Regions from separate parts of the Shewanella sp. MF05956 genome, predicted to be linked through region 1. Evidence: predicted binding sites of a transcription regulator. Region 1 holds the regulator's gene; the other holds the start of a gene.
What was found. Region 1 encodes LexA, which represses DNA repair genes until DNA is damaged. Its sites were predicted from a motif close to TACTGTATNNNNATACAGTA; they were not measured.

Region 2: dinB (DNA polymerase IV) is a predicted target of LexA. The motif match lies at 2,892-2,911, and genes of this name have one in related genera.

What each region holds. Positions count from the first base shown of each region.
Region 1 is NZ_JCAYNV010000009.1:34,285-39,056, reverse strand. It holds gene plsB (glycerol-3-phosphate 1-O-acyltransferase PlsB) at 1-1,298, opposite strand, end outside; gene lexA (transcriptional repressor LexA) at 1,563-2,177, shown strand; gene AC19MX_RS11235 (cell division inhibitor SulA) at 2,174-2,680, shown strand; gene coxB (cytochrome c oxidase subunit II) at 3,073-4,772, shown strand, end outside.
Region 2 is NZ_JCAYNV010000002.1:244,007-248,778, forward strand. It holds gene AC19MX_RS02960 (aminoacyl-histidine dipeptidase) at 231-1,694, shown strand; gene dinB (DNA polymerase IV) at 1,774-2,853, opposite strand; gene bfr (bacterioferritin) at 2,994-3,461, opposite strand; gene bfr (bacterioferritin) at 3,473-3,943, opposite strand; gene nqrM ((Na+)-NQR maturation NqrM) at 4,167-4,391, opposite strand; gene AC19MX_RS02985 (FAD:protein FMN transferase) at 4,461-4,772, opposite strand, start outside.

The DNA.
Region 1 (4,772 bases):
ATCACATGGTCATAACCTAAATACACAGGCACAAGCGTTACAGGTCGCTCAATGCCGCGCAATACACTATTAATAGTCATGGCTAACATGCCTGTTTTAGGGGCAAGTAAACGTCCGGTACGAGAACGGCCACCTTCAGTGAAGTATTCAACCGAATAACCTTTAGCAAACAGTTGGTCTAAATATTCACGAAACACAGCAGTGTATAGCTTGTTGCCGTTAAAGCTACGGCGGATAAAGAACGCGCCACCACGACGGAACATCGGGCCTGCTGGCCAAAAGTTTAGGTTAATTCCAGCAGCGATATGCGGTGGCACCATGCCCTGATAATACAAAATATACGACAGTAGTAAGTAATCCATATGGCTGCGATGACACGGCACATACACAATTTCATGACCATCATGGTGTAATTGACGGATTTGTTCAGCGCCTTTGATATTGATACCACTGTATAGCTTGTTCCACAGCCAAGTAAGGAAGCGCTCAGCGATACGGATTAAACTGTCTGAATAGTCCGTGGCAATTTCATCTAAATATTCAATGGCTGTTTCACGGGCTTTTTCAGGTGATACTTTCTTGTTAATGGCTTCTTCTTCAATCGCTTTTTTGATTGAATCCGATTTAAGCAACGAAGCAAAAAACATTTGTCTGTTGGGCAGCTGCGGGCCCGTCATCACTTTACGTTGACGACTGAAATGCACTCGAGCTACACGGGTTAATTTGTGGGCAATACTTTTATCAAATCCATGCTCATCTGCCATATAGCGTAAAGATAATGCATTAGAGAACTGGACAAAGTTATGTCTACCAAGAAACAAAATCATTAGCCATTTGCGTAACCACGTTGGGCTTTCACGCTCAAGCACTGCCGCCTTCATACTGTCGTCTTCTTTACCAGGCGTGCGCCCCCAGTACAAACTCACGGGAACGAGTTGAATATCCAAATCCGGACGTTGACGATGAAGCGCCAATAAACTGGTAAAGCTGTCGATAAACTTTTCACCACTTTCGCGTTTACCAAAGAGTGGCTTACGCCCCTCCAAACACACAATACGTGGCACTTTTAAGCCATCAACGATGAGTGGGTCATATGGACTCGGCATTCCAAAGCCCTCAGTGATTTCGCTTAGCGCAGCGGCATCACTGATTGACTCTGTTTTCATGACATAAACCAATGGTTTATTTGGATCTAAATTAAGATCATCAAAAGGGTCATGCGGGACAACAATGGTTTGAACCATCGATTTCTGTACCCATTTTAATGCACGTAAAAATATTGAATTTGGTTTTGACATAGTTACTTTCGCAATATAAGCCACTGTAATATTGCTGCATAGGATACCAGAAACCACCCTTGATACACTATCTGGCTGTTTTATCTTTACTTTGTGAACAGTCCCTAACTGAACAACTCAATTAAAATATAGAATGAAACTGATATAAAACATACTGATAGGCAACAATGCCGTAACAAAAAACAAAAAACGGTTGGTTAATACTTGCGCGAACAAAAACACTGTATATAATGACAGTCACTGTATAAAAAGACAGGAATCATCATGAGACCGTTAACGCCGCGCCAAGCAGAAATTTTAGACTTAATTAAAAACAATATCGCCGAAACAGGTATGCCACCGACTCGTGCTGAAATTGCGAACCGTCTTGGCTTTAAAAGTGCAAATGCTGCCGAAGAGCATTTAAAAGCACTCGCCAAAAAAGGCTTTATCGAGATCATGCCTGGCACTTCAAGAGGTATCCGCTTACCTCATGAAGAACAACAAGAAACAGGATTGCCGCTGATTGGCCAAGTCGCTGCTGGTGAACCCATTTTAGCGCAAGAGCATGTAGAGCAATATTATCAAGTCGACCCAAACATGTTTAAACCCGCAGCCGATTTTTTACTGCGAGTACGTGGCGACAGCATGAAAGACATTGGCATTTTAGAGGGCGATTTACTTGCCGTTCATAAAATGCAGCAAGCACGTAATGGCCAAGTAGTTGTGGCCCGCGTTGAAGATGACGTCACGGTGAAACGTTTCGAGAAAAAAGGCAATGTTGTCTATCTACATGCCGAAAACGAAGCATACACCCCGATTAAAGTAGACTTAAGTTGCCAAAGCCTCACCATTGAAGGGCTTGCCGTTGGCGTTATCCGTAATGGAGATTGGTTATGAACAAACTAATGGGCACTGCCCCGCGCCACCCAGGTTTATGGGCAGATTCAACAGAAGCAGAATTGTATGGCAACCAAACCATTCAAACATTACAAACCGTCACTCAAGGTGAGTCTGAGTTAGGGCAACTGTGCAGCCAGTTAGCAACCTTAAGCCGACAAGGACGCTGGATAGTGCTCATTAGTCCTCCGCATATTGGTTATAAGCACATGCTGGCAAGTGCTGGTGTAAGAATGGACCGAATCTTACTAGTACACACTAAAGATGAAGTTGAAACGTTATGGGCAATGGAAAAAGCATTAACCAGTGGCACTTCAAGCGCTGTGATTACCTGGACGAGTTCATTAGATGCTCGTGACAGTCGCCGTTTAGAAATTGTCGCCAAAAGTGCACGCGCTTTAGGTGTGGTAATTGAAGATGTGAATACTCACTTACCTGAAAAACATCAAATCGTTAATCCAACAATGCCTTCTGCAACAAGTAATTTTTCAGCATTTCATTAAGTACGAACCCTTCAACACCAAGCCCTGCATCCAATTCAGGGCTTTTTTTTACCTTTTTTCAGCCAATTAGCGAACAAAGTGATCTTGATCAATGTTTAATCTACAAGTAATGTTGTTAACAAGGATGAAACATTTTTTATCTTTTATTTGACGTAATTTGGCAGATAACACCGCCATCGATGGGAATACGTCAATACAATTTGATTAGTTCAGTCGTAGGTACAAGTGTGGTGTTCAGCTAACAATAAAAGCGTAAACTGCCAGTTTACAACCACCAAGTTACTTTGAGGTCATCAAACTTTTTTGGGAACCGAAGAGTTTGCATAGAGCAGAGACTTACTGTGTGACTCTTCTTTGTAGTTGCTATTTGCAATAAGCAGAGGAGAAGTCTTGTGAAGCAATGGTGGTATTGTTTATTGGTTGTGCTGATAGCACTTCCGCTTGGGGCTGCAGAAATGCCCCTCAACATGACTCAAGGCGTAACAGATATCAGTGGTAAGGTTTACGACCTCCACATGACCATTTTATATATCTGTTGTGCTATTGGGCTAGTGGTGTTTGGGATCATGATTTACTCAATGATCTATCACCGCAAATCTAAAGGCGCTGTCGCGGCCAATTTTCACGAAAGTACTAAAGTGGAAATAGCCTGGACAGTCATTCCGTTTATCATCTTAATTGCTATGGCAATTCCTGCTACTAAAACCCTGATTGCAATGGAAGACTCCAGCGATGCGGATCTGACCATAAAAATTACGGGGTCGCAATGGAAATGGCACTACAGCTATTTCGATAAAGACATAGAATTTTACAGCACACTCTCAACTCCAAGAGAACAAATTGATGGTGATCAAACCAAAGGTGAAAACTATCTACTCGAGGTAGATAAGCCTCTGGTATTACCGATTAATCGCAAAGTGCGTTTTTTAATGACCTCAGATGATGTAATCCATTCTTGGTGGGTACCGGCATTTGCCGTTAAAAAAGATGCTAATCCCGGTTTTATTAACGAAGCCTGGACGCGTATTGATAAACCCGGGATCTACCGTGGTCAATGTGCTGAACTTTGCGGAAAAGATCATGGTTTTATGCCCATAGTGGTCAATGCGCTTTCTGAAGCAGATTTTGATAATTGGCTGATTGAGCAAAAGCAAATGGCTAAAACCGAAGCCGCAGCAGCTGCGGCCTCGATGTCGCAAACCTTATCTCTTGCCGATTTAAGCAAACAAGGTGAACAAGTGTACCTTGCTCGCTGCGCAGCCTGTCACCAACCCAATGGCGCGGGTCTTCCTGGCGTATTTCCATCGTTAATCGGTAGTCCGATTATTAAAGGCCCTGTTGAAGATCACCTTAATATTGTGATCAACGGTAAGCCCGGCACAGCGATGCAAGCCTTTGCTAAGCAGCTATCTGCTCAAGAAATTGCCGCAGTCATAACCTATGAGCGCAATACATGGGGTAATAACAGTGGCGATGCAGTGCAAGCAGCAGACGTAGGTAAATTTTCAAGTAATGGTACCGCAGCACCTAATGCAGCGGCAGCAAAAGCCAACACAGCAACAGCTATGGTTGATAATACTGCTGATACGCTAGCCGAAACAGTCAACCAAGCTGCTGAAGCCGTTGCAAAAGCCGTGGCGCCAGAAGATTTATCTGTACTCACCATGGAACAGCTTATGGCTGAAGGTGAACAAGTCTATGTCGCTACGTGTGCAGCGTGTCACCAACCTACTGGCGCAGGCATACCTGGCGCATTCCCCTCACTCATTGGCAGCCCAATAATAACTGGACCAGTAAGCGGGCATATCGAGATGGTTATGCACGGCAAACCAGGCACAGCAATGCAGGCTTTCAGTGCTCAACTTAGCCTACAGCAAATTGCCGCTGTGATTACTTATGAGCGTAATGCATGGGGAAATAACTCAGGTGATGCAGTTCAAGCTGCGGATGTGGGTAATTTTTCTAGTAACAGTGCAGCTTCACCAAAGCCCGCAGCACAAGCAATAGATACAGCTACCGCTGTCGTTGATACTGTTGCAGACGCGGTAACCGATGCGGCTAATCAAGCAGCCGAAGCCGTTGGCAAAGTCGT
Region 2 (4,772 bases), on a different contig from region 1:
TCAGCTAAATTAACAAAAGCCGCAGCATAAACGCCTGTAAAACTTGCCCTTTGGGAGTTTCACCGTGTCCCTTGATTTTTAAATCAAGGGCGTTGATGCGCTAATTTATAAGGTACTTACATTAACGCATCTAGTATTGAAAACACGGTGAAGCTCTGAAACATGCATCTTCTGGTTGATTGGGTATAACATCTGTCGTATTCGACTGAATTCTTCATAGAGGGCGTTTCGTGACTGCATTAACTCAATTATATCCTCAGCCTCTTTGGCAATGGTTTGAACAAATTTGCGCTATTCCACATCCTTCAAAACATGAGCAAGCGTTATCGCAACATATTCAACAATGGGCTAAAGCTCAAGGGCTTGCAGTTGTTGAAGATAAAGTCGGTAACTTAATTATTCGCAAGCCTGCCACCCCAGGTATGGAAAATTGCAAAATAGTGGTGCTACAAGCACACATTGATATGGTGCCGCAAAAGAATGCCGATAAAGTCCATAACTTTGAAACCGATCCAATCGAAGCTTATGTAGATGGAGATTGGGTTAAAGCCAGAGGCACGACATTAGGTTCAGACAATGGTATCGGTATGTCGTCTGCGCTAGCCGTTTTAGGCAGCAAAGACATTAAACATGGACCACTAGAAGTATTGCTAACCATTGATGAAGAAGCGGGCATGACAGGCGCTTTTGGTCTAGAAGCGGGTTACCTTGAGGCCGATATCCTCATCAATACCGACTCTGAACAAGAAGGCGAAATCTACATGGGTTGTGCCGGCGGCGTTGATGCACAAATCAGTGTGCCGATGTCTTGGCAAGCACCAGAGCAAAGTAATGCCAGTTTCTCAATGACCCTATCAGGCTTAAAAGGCGGCCACTCAGGGGTGAACATTCACCTTGGACGAGGTAATGCCAATAAATTGTTAGCTCGCTTTTTGTTTAAATACAGTGATGAGTTAGCCATTGAACTGGTTAGCTTTACGGGTGGTTCACTGCGTAATGCCATTCCACGCGAAGCCAATATGACCTTTATGTTGCCAAGTGAGAATGTTGCTGCGCTTAAACAGGCAATAGAGTCTTTCCAAGCTTTGGTTCGTGAAGAGTTAGCCATTGCAGACCCAGGCATGTTACTGAGCCTCGCAGAAATTGCCACACCAACAAAAGTGATGGGCGAAGATGCGCAAAATACCTTAATCGATTTACTTCATGCTAGCCCCAATGGCGTTATCCGCATGAGCGATGAAGTTGAAGGCGTAACCGAAACCTCACTCAATATCGGCGTGATTAGCACTGAAGATGAAAGCGTTGAAATATTGTGCCTTATCCGTTCATTAATCGACTCTGGCCGAGAAGAAGTTACCGGTATGCTGACTGCATTAGCTAACCTTTCTGGCGCAAGTATTGATTTAAGCGGTGCTTACCCAGGTTGGAAGCCAGACACCAGCTCGCCAGTCATGGCCATCGTGCGTGAAACCTATAATGATATTTATAAGAAAGACCCAACCATCATGGTCATCCATGCTGGTCTTGAATGTGGTTTATTTAAAGAACCGTATCCGCACATGGACATGGTTTCGATTGGGCCAACGATCCGTTATCCACACAGTCCAGATGAAATGGTTAACATCACGACTGTTGGCCAATACTGGGAATTGCTACTGGCGGTATTAGCTCGTATTCCTGCAAAAGATGCGTAATACGTTAACGAACTAATTCATCAAAAAATCAAAGGCGACTTTAAGTCGTCTTTTTTGTGCGTAACGGTAAAAAGGCAGGTTAAAATTGTAAATCGAGTTGGGTCAATTTATCTGCTAAACCATCTGATTGGCCTTGGACGATATCGGCTAAACCTACACTCACACCGATTAAGCGTATGCCACGGCCTTGGCTGCGTTGCAGAGCCTGCTTTAATAATTCGTGAAACATATTGACTGAAATAGCATCGCTACGATGCTCAATCGTAGTCTGCTTAAAATCATTAAATTTTAATTTAACCACTTGTTTATTGATCAGTCGGTCTTTCGCACTGCGATGTACCCGCGCACTTAATTCTTGAATCAGTTGCGGCAAGACTTGGTGGCATTGCTCTAGGGTAAATATGTCTTTGGCTAAGGTGGTTTCAACACCAACAGACTTACGCACTCTGTGTGGACTAATTTGCCGCGTATCAATGCCTTGAGCACGCTCAATAAGCACATGGCCAAACTTACCAAAGGCTTCAATCAGTTTCACTTTGGGGTATTGCTGCACATCAAAGCAAGTGACTAAGCCAATATCAGCAAGCTTTTGTGAAGTGACCTTACCAACCCCTGGAATTTTACTCAAAGGTAAGTCTTTAACAAAGTCGCAGATTTGATTTGGGGTTATCACATATTGACCATTCGGTTTGTTTAAATCTGAGGCAATTTTGGCTAGAAACTTAATCGGTGCAACCCCCGCTGAAGCGGTTAATCCTGTGATGGCAAATATCTCATCGCGTATGGCGTTAGCAATTAAAGTCGCACTGCCTTTATGTTCGGTGCAATCAGTGACATCGAGGTAGGCCTCGTCTAACGACAATGGTTCAACTAAATCAGTATAACGATGGAAAATCTCACGGATCTGCAACGAAACTGACTTATATACATCCATTCGTCCCGGCACTAAAATTAACTGTGGGCACAATTGCAATGCGTGATAACTCGACATTGCACTTCGGACACCAAATTTACGCGCTTCATAACTGCAGGTACTTATCACACCACGGCGATCACTTCTGCCACCGACAGCAATGGCTTTTCCTCGTAACTCAGGAAAGTCGCGCATTTCGACCGCAGCAAAATAACAATCCATATCGATATGAATGATTTTACGCATTCTGTGACCATCAGTGATTAACTTAACGCCAATAATATCACTGTATATAAAAACAGTACACTATCATTATCTCAATCACGGAGACAAAAAAGCCCAAACTGAGTTGGGCTTCTTTAACATAGCGTGTTATCTAATAATGATTACATTTTAGTTTGTAAATAGTTCTGTAAACCAATGCGCTCAATAAGACCCAATTGCTTTTCTAACCAATACATATGATCAGATTCAGTATCATCGAGTAACACTTCTAAAATTTCACGGGTCTGATAATCTTTCTTTGCTTCACACAAGGCAATAACCTTACGTAAGTTATCGGCTACGTGATACTCATAAGCTAAGTCATTTTTAAACATTTCTTGTACATCTTTGCCAATATTCAACGCTTCACGGCTGCCGACATCGGGCGTGCCTTCTAAAAATAGAATACGTTGAACTAACTTTGCCGCATGCAACTTTTCGTCGTCTGACTCATGTAAGATACGGGTATATAATTCATTAAATCCCCAATCTTCATACATATGAGCATGAACAAAATACTGGTCCATTGCAGATAACTCGCCAGTTAACAATAAATTTAGGGCGTCGATTACTTCAGGATTGCCTTTCATGATAATTCCTATTAGTCGTTAATTTGTGATTGAAGATAGTTTTGGATACCCGTTTGGCTAATCAGTTCTTGCTGAGACTCAATCCAATCTAGGTGTTCTTCTTCGTCTTCTAATAAATCTTCAAATAGATCACGGCTAACGTAATCTTGCTGAGTTTCACATACACTAATCGCTTCACGTAAGATAGCAATTTGCTCAGTCACTGCCGCTAAATCACAGCTAAGCATCTCTTGGGCATGCTCACCAATGCGCAATTTATCTAACTGCTGTAAATTAGGTAATCCTTCAAGAAACAAGACTCGCTCAATCAACTTGTCAGCATGCTTCATGTCTTCAATCGATTTTTTGTACTCTTTCTCATTCAGCTTTTCTAAACCCCAGTGCTTAAACATGCGCGCATGTAAAAAGTACTGGTTAATGGCTGTCAGTTCGCAAGTAAGTACACGATTGAGTTGACTGATGACTTTAGGATGACCTTTCATAGCAATGTCCCTTGATAAATAGTGTGATCTCGATCAATTTCATACAGGATAGAACAATGTAGATAAAAAGGCAAATTTTCCTTTATTTTCACCAACTTACAATTGATAACCATTATCATTATAACTAAGTTTTGTAACACCACTGTGGTAAGCAACCCATAAAAAAAGCCTTCATAATGAAGGCTCTTTACATTGTAAGCTCTAAAATCAGAAGCGATACAATTTAAATAATTCTATTTTGGTTGAGCATATCTTTACGGTCTTGTTCTTTTTGCATACGAAGTTTACGCGCATCACAAGGGTTATCACAGTCACAGGCTTTCTCAATACCTAACACACCTAATCCACCGCAACTGCCTTCTACCGCTTTTTTCTTCACGATATAGCCAACAGACATTAATAAGAAAAACAAAAGTAACACCACAAACGCAGCAATAAATGTGCTCATTACGAACTCCAATTAACTCAATCTAGCTTAATTCTGACCTAATCGTCAGCAATATAACCCTATTTAAGGTTACTTTACATATGCTTTAAACGCATCACTGTAATAGACCTTAAAACCTTGATCCTGCTTTTCAATCAGCATTATTGCTAAATTTTTCTCTTTAGCAAGTGCCAATGAAGCTTCGGTACCTAACACCATCATGGCGGTGGCATATCCATCTGCGGTCATACAACTAGAGTGTAGCACGGTTGCAGAGGCAAGTTTATGCTTAATAGGATATCCGTTACGAGGATCAATCAAATGTGAAAAACGCTCGCCGTCTTCTTCATAAAAGTTACGATAATCACCTGAAGTTGCTAACGACATAGTCCCAGGTTCAAT